DNA from 3 places in the Cyanobium sp. Aljojuca 7D2 genome. Region 3 is predicted to be linked to each of the others. Evidence: predicted binding sites of a transcription regulator. Region 3 holds the regulator's gene; each other region holds the start of a gene.
What was found. The regulator NtcA, encoded in region 3, controls nitrogen genes in cyanobacteria. The targets are predictions, from matches to a motif close to GTANCNNNNGNTAC.

Region 1: the regulator NtcA is predicted to act here: its motif matches at 2,153-2,166, upstream of KBY57_RS03365 (anthranilate phosphoribosyltransferase family protein).
Region 2: the regulator NtcA is predicted to act here: its motif matches at 3,189-3,202, upstream of KBY57_RS09695 (ammonium transporter).

The regions. Positions count from the first base shown of each region.
Region 1 covers NZ_JAGQCX010000002.1:208,796-213,465, forward strand. Annotated here, with positions in the region: gene KBY57_RS03355 (hypothetical protein) at 1-295, opposite strand, end outside; gene KBY57_RS03360 (ferredoxin--nitrite reductase) at 374-1,954, opposite strand; gene KBY57_RS03365 (anthranilate phosphoribosyltransferase family protein) at 2,178-3,272, shown strand; gene KBY57_RS03370 (CmpA/NrtA family ABC transporter substrate-binding protein) at 3,437-4,670, shown strand, end outside.
Region 2 covers NZ_JAGQCX010000008.1:74,051-78,720, forward strand. Annotated here, with positions in the region: gene gpmI (2,3-bisphosphoglycerate-independent phosphoglycerate mutase) at 1-1,084, shown strand, start outside; gene secG (preprotein translocase subunit SecG) at 1,109-1,339, shown strand; gene msrB (peptide-methionine (R)-S-oxide reductase MsrB) at 1,353-1,856, shown strand; gene KBY57_RS09695 (ammonium transporter) at 1,860-3,137, opposite strand; gene groL (chaperonin GroEL) at 3,329-4,670, opposite strand, start outside.
Region 3 covers NZ_JAGQCX010000005.1:127,328-131,997, forward strand. Annotated here, with positions in the region: gene KBY57_RS07270 (resolvase) at 1-62, opposite strand, end outside; gene KBY57_RS07275 (DUF3084 domain-containing protein) at 59-1,276, opposite strand; gene ntcA (global nitrogen regulator NtcA) at 1,325-2,065, opposite strand; gene KBY57_RS07285 (cob(I)yrinic acid a,c-diamide adenosyltransferase) at 2,326-2,946, shown strand; gene dcd (dCTP deaminase) at 2,946-3,539, shown strand; gene thyX (FAD-dependent thymidylate synthase) at 3,536-4,261, opposite strand; gene KBY57_RS07300 (thioredoxin domain-containing protein) at 4,282-4,670, opposite strand, start outside.

The DNA of each region.
Region 1 (4,670 bases), on a different contig from region 3:
AGGTCGCCAGCAAAGGATCGCGAACCCCGCCGATCAGTGCCGGCCAGCGGGGATCAGGGCTGGGTAGCTGCCACCACCAACGCAGCAGGCGCAGGGCCGATGGCCCATCCAGGCGTTCTGCCAGCACCGCGAGCAGGTCGACATCGACGGCAACGGAGCCAGCCTCAATCGCGGCCACCCAGCCAGCGGCATGCCATCCGGACGTCCGGCGCCAGCGCTGCAGCTCTGGCAAGCGATCCGGATGGCCGCAGGGAGGTAAGCGGAACGGCGCCTCGGCGGGATTCAAACGATGCATACCGCCGGGTCAGGAAAGCTTGGCAAAACGGAGAGGCTGCGGTGCTGGATCTGGCCCCGGAGAGGCTGGATCAACAATTCACGCTGGCATTGGCCGGCGGCGGGCGCCGAAGCGCTCCACGAGCAACTGCTCGAGCACATCCGGCAGGTCGCTGAGCGGCACGCCCTTGTCATGCAGCTCGGCCAGCTTCGGCTCGGTGTCCATTGACCCGCCCAGAAAAATCTTGGCAGCCTCCACCATCTCGCCGTCCTTGCGGGCCTTGGCACCCATCAGACCGATCTGGCCCATGTAGGGCTGGCCGCAGGCGTTGGGGCAGCCAGTCCAGTGCATCCGCACCGCATGGGGCAGCTCAACGCGCTGCTCCAGCTCCTCCAGCACCGCCTGGGCCGCTCCCTTGGTGGGGATCAGGGCGAAGCTGCAATAGGCGTTGCCGGTGCAGCTCACCGCCTCGGCCTGCAGGGGTGAGGGATCGAGGCGGAAGCGCTGCAGCAGCGGTTCGGCCAGCAGGGCCTCCACACCCTCGCCGGGCACATTCACGATCAGCACGTTCTGGGCCTCGGTGAGGCGCAGCTCGCCGCTGCCATAGATGCGGGCCAGCCGGGCCAGCTCCACCATCCCCTCGGCATCCAGGCGCCCCATCGGCACATGCAGCCCCGCCCAGTGCAGGCCGTGCTGCTTTTGAGATTGCACACCCAGGCCATCGCGGGGCGCCCGGGTCACCAGATGGCTGCCGTCGTGGGCGGCAGCGGTGGCGGGATCACCGGCCTGGCCCTGCCCCAGCTCAGCGGCCAGCTCCGCCCAGGTGCTGAGCACCGCCTGGCGATAGCTCTCCACACCCAGCTGGTCGATCAGATACATCAACCGGCTCTTGTTGCGCTGCTGGCGATTGCCGGAGCGCTCGTAGTGGCGCAGCACCGCCAGGGTGAAGCCGGGTAGCTGCTCGGCCGGCAGCCACAGCCCCAGCGGGATCGCCAGTTCGTTGCGCTGGGCCGAGAAGAAACCGCCCACCATCACCGTGAAGCCCAGCGCGCCGTTGTGGTGGGCCGGCAGGAAGGCCAGGTCGTTGTGGAGGAGAAAGCTGTCGGGAGCGCCGCCGACGGCCACGTTGAACTTGCGGGGCAGGTTGCGCGGGCCGGCCGGACCCAGCAGGGCCGCCTGGATGGCATCCACCAGGGGCCGGGTGTCGACGATCTCCTCGGGGTCGATGCCGGCCAGGGGATTGCCGGTGACGTTGCGCGGGTTGTCGTGGCCCGACTGGCGGCTGGTGAGGCCGACCCGCTCCAGCTCCCCCATCAAGGGTGCCATGTCCTCCAGGAGCAGGCCCCGCAGCTGGATGTTCTGGCGGGTGGTGAGGTCGGCGCTGCCGTGCTCACCACAACGGTCGACAGCCTCAGCCAGCGCCGCCAGCTGCTCAGTGGTGATCACACCGTTGGGCAGGCGCAGCCGCACCATGAAGCGCCCGGGCGTGACCGGGCGGAAAAAGATGCCCAGCCACTTGAGCCGGATCGTGAGCGTGGCCTCATCGAGCGCTTCCCAGCCCTGGCGGCCCAGCTCCGCAAGGCGCGGTGCCAGCTCCAGTCCGCAGAGCTCGGCCTTGGCCTGCTCGATCTTGGTGAGGGCAGCCGGGGACTCGGCGAGGGGAGCCGATGAGCGGGTCATGACAAGTGCAGCAACAACAAGGGCCTCGGGGATCCCGTCGCACCAGTGCAACGACGGGGGTCCGAGCAAACGCCAATGAGGGCTGCGCCGCTGGAATCGGATTGGAAAGGTGGCGGCCAGCACAGCGGAGCCACCCGGTAACCGAGGATCTCCTTTCAGGAGACCGTTGCATCGTCCGCCGTCACACCCGCCTGCCGTGTTGCAACCGCTACCAACTGATCCGTTGACCGATGACCGCCGCCAGCGCCAGCTGGAGGCTCTCGGTCCCGAACGGGCCCGCTTCCGGGAGCTGATCGGCAAGGTGGGCAGCGGCGAGCACACCAGCACGGGCCTCAGCCGCGAGGAAGCCCGCGAGGCGATGCACCTGATGCTGCAGGGCCTGGCCAGTGACGCCCAGCTGGGGGCGTTCCTGATCGCCCACCGGATCCGCCGACCCCTGCCGATCGAACTGACCGGCATGCTCGACAGCTACCGCAGCCATGGCCCGGTGCTGGAGACACCGGGGCGGCGGGCCCTCTGCTTCGGCGTGCCCTACGACGGCCGCAGCCGCACAGCTCCCTTGCTGCCGCTGATCGCCCTGGTGCTGGCCAGCGCCGGGCTGCCGGTGGTGCTCCACGGCGGCCAACCGATGCCGGTGAAATTCGGCATCACCCTGGCGGAGCTGTTCGCGGCGCTCGGGATCGAGTGGCGCGGGCTGAGCCTGGCCGCCCTGCAGCAGCGGTTGACCGATCACAACCTCGCCCTCAGCCACCAACCCGATCACTTCCCCGCCGCCGAACGGTTGCTGCCGGCCCGCGACGAAATCGGCAAACGCCCACCGGTGGCCAGCCTGGAGCTGCTGTGGACGCCCCATCGCGGCGACCACCTGCTGGTGAGCGGCTTCGTGCATCCACCCACCGAGAGCCGGGCCTGGGAAGCCCTGGCCGCCGCCGGTGAAACGGACGTTCTCACCGTCAAGGGACTGGAGGGATCCACGGATCTGCCCACCTCCCGGGCCGGCATCACGGCCCGGCTGCGCCAGGGCCGGGAACCGGAGCGCATCCTGGTCCACCCCCGCGACCATGGCTTGCACAGCGATGAGCTGCCCTGGAGCGATCTGGACACCTGGCGGGTGCAGGCTGGGGCTGCCCTTCGGGGGGAGGGCCCTCTGGTCAACGCCCTGCTCTGGAACGTGGGTGCCTACCTCTGGTTGTCCGACCAGTTCAGCTCACTGACGGAAGCCCTCGCGCAGGCCAGCGCCTTTCTGGCAGCCCGCAGTGGCGAGCGCCTGCGCCAGCTCCTGAGCTCAAGCGGCACCCCTCAATCCCCGGATCCGTAACAACGGCAACCTTCAGGGTCACGGCTGCCATGGTGATCTGTCCCTGTTGGTCAGCTTGTGCGCCAACACCAGCACCAGCCGCCCATGCCGTCTTCCGCCCGCCATTGCTGGGTGGAGGGCGGCTGTTTGTTTGGCGACGAGCCCTTCACGCACCAGTCCCATCCATGTCCAATCTGTCCCGCCGCAAATTTCTGATCACGGCCGCCGGCTCAGCTGCGGGGGCCCTGTGGCTTGCCGCCTGCGGTGGTAGCAGCAAAAAACCCCCCACCGCCAGCACAGCGTCCGGCGCGGATGCACCTGAAGTGGCGGGCGCCACTTTGGGCTTCATCGCCCTCACCGACGCGGCCCCGCTGATCATCGCCAAGGAGAAGGGTTTCTTCGCCAAGCACGGCATGCCCGACGTGAAGGTCGTGAAGCAGACCTCCTGGGCCGTGACCCGCGACAACCTCGAGCTGGGCAGCGCCAAGGGCGGCATCGACGGCGCTCACATCCTCTCACCCATGCCGCTGCTGCTCACCGCCGGCACCATCACCAAGAGCAAACAGCCGCTGCCGATGTACACCCTGGCGCGGCTCAATCTGCAGGGTCAGGGCCTGTCGGTGTCGAAAGACTTCCTCGCCGACAAGCTCACCATCGACAACAAGGCCGGTCTGACCAAGGCAGCTCAGCAAGCGAGCGGCAAGGGCAAGAAGTTCAAGGCGGCCGTGACCTTCCCCGGCGGCACCCACGACCTGTGGATGCGCTACTGGCTGGCCGCCAACGGCATCGACCCGAACAAAGATGCCGACCTCGTGGTGGTGCCCCCGCCGCAGATGGTGGCCAACATGCAGACCGGAACCATGGACACCTTCTGCGTGGGTGAACCGTGGAACCAGCGGCTGGTGAACAAGAAGCTGGGCTACACCGCCGCCGTGACCGGTGAGCTGTGGAAATTCCACCCCGAGAAAGCCTTCTCGATGCGCGCCGACTGGGTGGATCAGAACCCCAAGGCCGCCAAGGCTCTGCTGATGGCTGTGCAGGAAGCCCAGATGTGGTGCGAAGACCCTGCCAACCTCAACGAACTGTGCGAAATCACCGCAAAAGACAAGTACTTCAAAGCCAGCGTGGCTGACATCAAGCCCCGCCTCGCCGGCGACATCGACTACGGCGATGGTCGGGTTGTGAAGAACAGCCCGCTGAAAATGCGCTTCTGGAGCGAGAACGCCTCCTTCCCCTACAAGAGCCACGACGCCTGGTTCGTGACCGAGGACATGCGCTGGGGCTACCTGCCGGCCAACACCGACATCGATGCCCTGGTGAACAAGGTGAACCGCGCTGACCTCTGGAAGGAAGCGGCTACGGCCATCGGCCAGCAGGCTGCGATCCCCGCCAGCGATTCCCGCGGCAAGGAAACCTTCT
Region 2 (4,670 bases), on a different contig from region 3:
TCAGATCAGCCGGGCCGGCGTCGGGCGGATCGCCACGCTGTGCGGCCGCTACTGGGCGATGGACCGCGACAACCGCTGGGAGCGCACCGAGAAGGCCTACCGCCTCTACACGGAGCCAGCTCCCATCTCCGAGCTCAGCCCGGTCAATGCCATCCATGCCTCCTACGCCCTGGACATTGGCGATGAATTCTTGGAGCCCCTGCGCCTGGCCGAGGGGCTCATTGAGGCGGGCGATGCCCTGGTGTGTTTCAACTTCCGCCCCGACCGGGTGCGCCAGCTGATTCGGGCCCTGGTGGTGCCCGACTTTGACGGCTTCGAACGGGAGGCGATCACCCCACTCGATGTGGTGACCTTCACCCAATACGAGAAGGGCCTGCCGGTGGCGGTGGCCTTCCCACCGGAATCCCTGGACGGCCTGCTGGGACAGGTGGTCTCCGAGGCGGGACTGCGTCAGTTCCGCACCGCCGAAACGGAGAAATATCCCCACGTCACCTATTTCATGAATGGGGGGATCGAGCAGGCCTTCCCCGGCGAAGACCGCCATCTGGTGCCCTCACCCCGCGTCGCCACCTACGACCAATCCCCCGCCATGTCGGCGAGCCAACTCACCGACAGCTGCATCGCTGCGATCCAAAAGGGCATCTATTCCCTGGTGGTGATCAACTACGCCAATCCCGACATGGTGGGCCACACCGGCAAAATGGAGGCCACCACAGAAGCGATCAGCACCGTGGATGCCTGCGTGGGCCGGCTGATGGAGGCCACCAATCGCATGGGTGGCACCCTGTTGATCACCGCCGACCACGGCAACGCCGAGACGATGGAAGGGCCCGATGGCCGCCCCTGGACCGCCCACACCACCAACCCGGTGCCCGTGATCCTGGTGGAGGGCGAAAAGCGCAAACTGCCCGGCCATGGCACCAATGTGCTGCTGCGCGACCAAGGCGGGCTGGCCGACATCGCCCCGACCATCCTCGAAATCCTGAACCTGCCGAAACCAGCAACGATGAGCGGCGCGTCGCTGGTCTTGCCCGCCGGCAGCACCGCCGACACCAGCCGCATCCCCCAGACCCTGGGCGTCTAGCCTGCGCTCACCAGGGAAACAACTGTGATCACGTCGGTGCTGTCATGGGTGTGGATCGGCAGTGGCGTGTTGCTGATCATCAGCGTGCTGCTGCATAGCCCCAAGGGCGATGGCATGGGTGGGCTCGCTGCCAGCGGGGGCTCGATGTTCACCAGTGCCCGCAGCGCCGAAGCCACGCTCAACCGCATCAGCTGGACCCTGCTGGCCATCTTTCTCGGACTGGCCGTGGTGCTCAGCGCCGGCTGGCTGAGCTGAGACCGCGATGTCGATGCCGCGCCGCAACCTGCTGGTGGGATTGGGATCCAGCCTGGGAGCTTTCTTCGGCGGGGCCTCCCGAGCCAACGCCGCCTCCAAGGCCCAGGATCCAACCTGGCAGCTCAGTGATGCCGCCTGGAAACAGCGGCTAAGCCCCGCCGCCTATCAGGTGCTGCGGCGGGAGGGCACCGAACGCCCCTTCTCCAGCGCCCTGAACGGCGAAAAGCGGGCCGGCACCTTCCTCTGTGCCGGCTGCGCCCTGCCCCTGTTCAGCTCCAAGGCCAAATACGACAGCGGCACGGGCTGGCCGAGCTTCTGGCAGCCCCTGCCCAACGCCATCGCCACCCAGGTGGATTTCAAACTGCTCGTCCCCCGCACCGAATACCACTGCAAGCGCTGTGGCGGCCACCAAGGGCACGTGTTCGGTGACGGCCCCAAGCCCACCGGTAAGCGCTACTGCAACAACGGTGTGGCCCTCACCTTCAAACCTGACGCCAAGAGCGCCGCCAAAAGCTAGGCATCACACCGTGAACTCGGTGTTGTAGGCCTCCTCGCCATGGGCGTTGATGTCGAGGCCCTGGCGTTCATCGGTTTCGCTGGCCCGCAGCGGCATCAGCATCCGCAGAATCTGCAGGATCACGAAGGTGCCCACCCCCACCCACAGCAGCGTGAATCCAGCGGCCTTGAGCTGAATCAGCAGCTGAGCAGCACTTCCGGCTACCAAGCCATCGGCTCCGGCAGGGTTTACCGCCTTCACAGCAAACACCCCCGTCAACACGATGCCGAGCAACCCCGCCACACCATGAACCGGCAGCACGTCGAGGCTGTCATCCAGGCCTGAGCGGTTCTTCAGCTGCAGGGCCCAGTTACACACCAGCGACGCCGCGAACCCGATCACCAGGGCACTGATCGGGCTCACAAAGCCCGCCGCCGGGGTAATCGCCACAAGACCTGCAACGGCACCGGTAGCCACGCCGACGGCCGTGGGCTTACCGCGCTGCAAGGTTTCGATCACCATCCAGCCCAGAGCTGCCGCAGCTCCGGCGGAATTGGTGGTGAGACACGCCAACGACGCGAGATTGCCGGCCACCAGGCCACTGCCACCGTTGAAGCCAAACCAACCGAACCACAGCAGTCCAGCCCCGAGGAGGATGAACGGCACGTTGTGGGGAGGCGAGTTGTGAGCGGGATAGTTGCGGCGACGTCCCACCACCGCTGCGGTGACCGCAGCGCCCACCCCTGAGGCCATCTCCACCACCAGGCCGCCGGCAAAATCGAGAGCACCCAGGCCCTCAGGCCCCAGAAAACCACCAGGCCCCCACACCATGTGGGCGAGGGGGAGGTAGACGAACGTGCTCCAGAGGAGCACAAAGGCCAGCCAGGCCCGGAAATTCATGCGCTCGACCACCGCCCCGGAGATCAGCGCCGGCGTGATGATCGCGAAGGTGAGTTGAAAGAAGGCCACCGCACCCTGACTGAGCTGACCATCTCCATAGGGCGCCGACCAGTTGCTCAAACCCGCCCACTGCAGCCCTCCAATAAAGGGAGCCCACACGCCCTGGCCGGGCGAGAAGGCAAGGCTGTAGCCGAACAGCACCCAGAGCACACTGACCAGACCCATGGCCGCGAAGCTCATCACCATCGTGTTCAACACGTTGCGGCTGCGCACAAAGCCGGCATAAAAGAGGGCCAGAGCCGGCGTCATCATCAGCACGAGCGCAGCGCTGGTCAGCACGAAGCCGTTGTTGGCACTGCGCAGGGCCGGATCAACCAGCAGAAGAAGCGGTGTGGAGGCCAAGGCAATGCCTGAACGGTCTCCGCACCCTGGCCAGCCACCCCGCGACAACCCGTAGCAACAGCTACCAAAGTCGCCCTTTTGGTGTGAACCGATACAGGCACGTCGCACCGCGGCAACAAAAAAGCGCCCCCGCAGGGGCGCTCGACGTTGGATCGGAAGAATCGGGAATCGACCGTTGATCTAAGAAGAGATCAATAGTCGAAGTCACCACCGCCCATGCCGCCGCCGGCAGGAGCTGCGTCCTTCTTCTCGGGCATGTCGGCCACGATGCACTCGGTGGTGAGCACCATGCCGGCAATCGAAGCCGCGTTCTGCAGCCCGGAGCGAGTCACCTTAGCGGGGTCCACGATGCCGGCGGCCAGCATGTCGACGTACTCACCAGTGGCGGCGTTGTAGCCCTCGTTGAAGGGCTTGTTGCGCACGTTCTCAGCCACCACAGCGCCGTTGACGCCTGCGTTCTGGGCGATGCGCATCAGGGGCGCGGTGAGGGCGGAAGCCACGATGTGGGCGCCGATCAGCTCCTCGCCGGACAGGTTGGCCTTGGCCCACTCTTCGAGGGCGGGAGCCAGGTGGGCCAGGGTGGTGCCACCACCCGGAACGATGCCTTCTTCAACGGCCGCCTTGGTGGCGTTGATGGCGTCTTCCAGGCGCAGCTTCTTGTCCTTCATCTCGGTCTCGGTGGCAGCGCCCACCTTGACCACGGCCACACCGCCGCTCAGCTTGGCCAGACGCTCCTGCAGCTTCTCCTTGTCGTAGGAGGAGTCGGTTTCGTCCATCTGCTTGCGGATCTGCTCGCAGCGGGCCTTCACGGCCACCTCGTTGCCCTCGGCCACGATGGTGGTGGTGTCCTTGTTGATGGTGATGCGGCGGGCGGTGCCCAGCATCTCCAGCTTGGCGTTCTCCAGCTTGAGGCCGGCGTCCTCGGTGATCAGCTGACCGTTGGTGAGAACGGCGATGTCCTCGAGCATGGCCTTGCGACGATCGCCGAAGCCAGGCGCCTTCACAGCCGCCACGTTGAGCACACCGCGCAGGCGGTTCACCACCAGGGTGGCGAGGGCTTCCTTCTCAATGTCCTCGGCGATGATCAGCAGAGGCTTGCCGGTGCGGGCGATCTGCTCGAGCACGGGCACCAGGTCCTGCACCAGACCGATCTTCTTGTCGGTGAGCAGGATGTAGGGCTCCTCGAGCACCGCTTCCATCCGCTCGGTGTCGGTGGCGAAGTAGGGCGAGATGTAGCCCTTGTCGAAGCGCATGCCCTCGGTGACCTCCAGCTCGGTGGTCATCGATTTCCCTTCTTCGAGGGAGATCACGCCTTCCTTGCCGACCTTGTCCATGGCGTCGGCGATCATGCAGCCCACCTCTTCGTCGTTGCCGGCGGAGATGGTGCCCACCTGGGCGATGGCGCTGGAGTCGGAGATCGGCTTGGCGTGCTCCTTGATCTTGCCGACGAGAAAGTCGGAAGCCTTGTCGATGCCCTTCTTGAGGGTGATGGCGTTGGCGCCGGCGGCCACGTTGCGCAGGCCCGCCTTAACC
Region 3 (4,670 bases):
GCCAGCACCAGGCCACATTTGCTGCGGCCGGGATCGAGCCCCGCGATCAAGCCCGCCGTCATGGCCGTCGGGGGCCTGGGCCATCGCCGGCCGGCGCGCCAGGTCGCAGCCAGCGCACGTCCACCGCAATCGGGTCGGGGGTGTCGGCATCGCGCACGACCAAGGCTTCCAGTTGCGCCACCTGGCCCGCTGGCCTTTCGCTCAGATCGCGGCCCAGTTGGCTCAAACGGGCCGCATCAAACTGCAGGCCCTCCGCAACGGTGCCCTGGCGTTGGGCCTTGGCATAGGCCGCCGCCAACAGCAGGTTGAGCCGGCGATTGATCGCTTCCAGGCTGCTGAGGTCGCCTTCGATGGTGGTGCTGGCCAACACCTCGCCGGCCTTGACGACAGCCCGGTTTGGGCGGAGGTCGGGGAAGGCGAGCACCTGGCGCTCACCCCGCAACACGTTGGCGGCCGACAGGATGCTCACCACCCAGCTGCCGGGTTTGGCCAGGAGGCCTTCCAATTTGGCGATGTCGCTCTTGGGCACCAGCAGGATTTGGCGGTCGACCGGTTGGCCAGGCAACACCCGCCGGAACGCGGTGAGGTTGGCTTGCTGCAGCAGGGCCGTGATCACGGAGCTTGCCTGCTCGGGCCGCTCCAGGGTCACCTTGGCGCTGGCCAAGGTCTGAGCGCTGGTGATCACCACATCGCCGCGGCGCAGGGCAATCAGGTTGCTCTCCAGATCCTTGAGTTCTTGGGCGCCTGCGGCAATGCGGCGGTGCACCTGGGCCAGTTCGGTTTCGGTGCGGCGGATGTCAGCGTCGCGGGCTTGCACCTCACGGCTGAGCCGGGTGCGTTCCACCTCCAGGCTGTTGCGTTGGGCAACCAGCGGAGCCAGTTCCTGACGCAGCTGATTGGCCCGGGCCTGGGCCTGTTCGAACCGCTGTTGCGCATCCCGTTTCCCCTGTTCGGCCCGGTTGAGCTCTTGCTGGCTGGTGGCCAGTTGGGCCTGACTGCTGGCCAGCTGGCGACGGCTGCTCTGCAGACGATCCTCCAGCCGATCGAGCTCGAACAGACCCGTGCGCAGGCGCTCACTGACCAGCAGCATCAGCCCCAGCGAGACCGCGCTGATCAGGCTGCCGGTGAGCACCGTGATCAACACCGCGGTGCGTCGGGGCCTCAGCTTGAACAGACTGAGGCGCGCCTTGCCAACCCGGCTGCCCAGCCGGTCACCAAGGGTGGAGAGCACTCCCCCCAGGGTCAGCAGCGCCAAGATCAGCAGCCAGCCGGTCACGTGCGTCTGCGAACGGGCCCCAGTATCCCTGCCCCTCAGCCGAAGCGCTCAGCTGAAGCGTTTGGCCAGGGCAATCGGGTCAAAGACGGTGATTTTCTTGCGGTCGATCTGCACCAGGCCGTCGTTGCGTAGATCCCCCAGTAGGCGGGTGATCGTGACGCGCGTGGAGCCGATGGCTTCGGCGATGGCCTGGTGGGACAGGCGCAGATCGATGGTGATGCCCTCGCTGCTGGGAACGCCGAAGTCGCGGCAGAGCACCAGCAGAAAGCTCACCAGCCGCGAGCTCATGTCCCGGTGGGTGAGGGTTTCGATCATCGTTTCGGTTTGCAGGATCCGTGAGGAGAGGCCCTGCAGCAGCAGCAGCCCGACGCTGGCGTCCTGCTCGATGGCGCGCCGCACCGAGGTGGCTGGAGCGGTCACCATCTCGACCCTGGTGAAGGCCACTGCGTGATAGAAGCGGTCTGAGCGCTGACCCGTGAGCAGGGACAGCACCCCAAACAGACTGTTTTCCCGCAGCAGGGCCACGGTGATTTCTTCGCCGGATTCGTAGACGCGCGAGAGCCGCACCGCGCCGCGGCGCAGCAGGTACACCCGTTCGGCTGGATCGCCGGGGAAAAAGATCGTTTTGCCCCGTTCGATCGTCTCGACGCTGCTGCCGGCCAGCCCGCGGATCACCTCCAGCAGGGTGGGACTGGCCTGGCCAGCGCTGCCCATGCCGGCCACCACCCCTGGGGCCCCGGTCGATGGGGTGGCGGCGGTACGGCTGAATCCGTGGGTGGCGCCAACCATCGTGGCTTAGGCAAGTGGCCGGACCCTAAGGATCACCCGGGGGTGCCCCTGTAGCAACGCACACGATTTGCCGTCGCCTTGCTGTTGCCCCTGGCTGGTTTTGGGCGCAGCAGTACGGATGTTTCCACCAGGGATGGTGTCATTCGCTTGTGGAACGGTCCGATCCCGCTACATTCAGGTCCTCGGGGGGCGCAGCCGCGACTCCCCTGGTGGGGTGTCGCGTCCCCGTTCGTCCTGCCCCTTGTCCTGACTCGGTGTCCATGACCGCCAGCTTGCCCGTCCCAGGTCTGACCTCCGGAACCGGAGCGGGTTTTCCTGGGGTCCAGCACGCTCCCCAGCGCCCGGGCCATCGCCCCCTGGCGGCGGTCTCTCCGGCTCCCGTGCTCCGTTTGGTGGCCCAGCAGGAGGGCCTGCTCCAGATCCACACGGCTCCGTTCCGGGGCAGTTTCGGTGCGGTGCTCAGCCAGGCCTTGCGCACCGCCGGGCTGGGCAGTCGGGTGCTGGTGAGCCAGTTTCTCAAGGGTGGCGTGGATCAGGGGCTGGAGAGCAGCCTTTGGCTTTGTGGCCGTCTGCAGTGGTTGCGGCCCGGGGTGCCCGCCTGCCTCTCGGAGCGGGCCGCCGACCAGGATCAGGAGTCGGTGGAGGCGGTGCGCCAGGTGTGGGCCTTCAGCCGTGAGCAGTTGCTCAGTGGCGCTGTGGATCTGATGGTGCTCGACGAGCTGGGTCTGGCGGTGGAGCTGGGCTACATCAACAAGGCCGACGTCGTGGCCACCCTCGATCGCCGGCCGGCCCATCTGGATGTCATCCTGACCGGTCCGGCCATGGCTTCTGAGCTGATGGCGATGGCCGACCAGGTCACCCAGCTGCGTCGAGGTCTCTAATGCTCAAGAACGATCGCTGGATTAACGAGCAGGCCGCTGCCGGAATGCTGCAGCCTTTCCAGTCGAGCCTGGTGCGTCACCTGGATCCCGACACCGCCAGCTCGCCGGTGCTCAGCTACGGCTGCTCGTCCTATGGCTACGACCTGCGGCTGTCGGCGAAGGAGTTTCTGATCTTCCGGCACGTGCCCGGCACAATCATGAACCCCAAGAGGTTCAATCCGGCCAACCTTGAGCCAGCGCCCCTGCATGAAGATGAAGATGGCGCCTATTTCATCCTGCCGGCCCATTCCTACGGGCTAGGGGTGGCGCTGGAGAAGATGAAGGTGCCACCCAATATCACCGTGATCTGTCTGGGCAAGAGCACCTATGCGCGGCTTGGCATCATTGTCAACACCACTCCTGCAGAGGCCAGCTGGGAAGGGCACCTCACCCTTGAGTTCAGCAACTCCTCCGGGGCTGATTGCCGGATTTACGCCAACGAAGGCATTTGCCAGTTGCTCTTCTTTGAGGGCGATCCCTGCGAAACCACTTATCAAGATCGGGCCGGCAAATACCAGCACCAGCCCGAGCGAGTCACCCTCGCCCGCATTTAAGGCGCCAGGCGAGCCTTATGCAGCCGGCTCTTCTCATACCAGTCGGCGAATTGGGGCGTCCAGGTTTGCAGATGGGGCCACATCAGGTCGCAGAGCTCGCGGATTTCCTGCTGCGCATCGAGCTTGGCCCGTAGGTCGAGGAAGTGCAGGAAGGCCCGCAGGGTGAAGCTCACCACGAAGTGCTGGCGGTAGTCGAAGGGCAGGATGCCGCGCGCGTGCTCCTCAGCGAAGCCCGCCGCCAGCAGGTCGCGGTAGCGCTCCGCCGCCGCCCGGCAGAGATCTAGATCCACGGCCCGCTGCTCGTCGGTGTAGGCGTATTTCTTGCCCTGTCGGTCGCTGTAGCTGCAAACCGGGCGGAGGTAAAACACCTCCTCCAGCTCCAGCTCGCCGTTGGCCGCCTTGCAGATGCGATCGCCCGTGTAGCGCATCGACTGCACGTCAAAGCTCACCCCCACCCGGTGCGTGCGCGCCTGCTGCATCACCGAGTGGGGAAACCAGCCCACGTTGAGCACGATCTGGGCGTGCTCCAGGGGGCCGTAGTGGCCCCGCTCTCCGGCCAGCAGCCGCTTGATGCAGATCTCTCCCGCCTTGGTTTCGTCCGGCCAGTTGGCGGAGTCTGCGGCGACAAACCCCTCGCTGTAGTCCTGGTGCATGCCGGCATACACGCACTGCTGGGGGTTGGGCGTGGCGGCGATCAGGGCGACGCGGAAACGGGGATCCATGGCGGATTTCAGGGGGGAAATTAGGCGTGGCTGCGGGGTCCGGCCATCGTGGCAGCCTTTGGCGCGCCTGCAGCGACTTCGCCCTCCGTGACGTCGACGCTGGTGTTGGGGGTGGCATCGAGGCTGCTGACGGCGCCCATGCCGGCCAGGGCGGGTAGGGGTTCGCCGGCGATCAGGGCGCTGCTGAGGGCTTGCAGTTCTGCTGTGCTGCGGGCACCGATCGAGCGGCCCACGGGAGTTCCGGCGGCATTGAACAGTTCAAGCTGGGGAATGCCGTTGACATCGAAGCGCTCCAGCTCCGGCTGCCAGCGGGGGTTGTCGACGTTGAGCAGCACCACATCCAGCTCCCCTCGGTGTTGGGCTTCGATCGTCTCCATGGCCGGCGCCATGCTGCGGCAGGCCTCACACC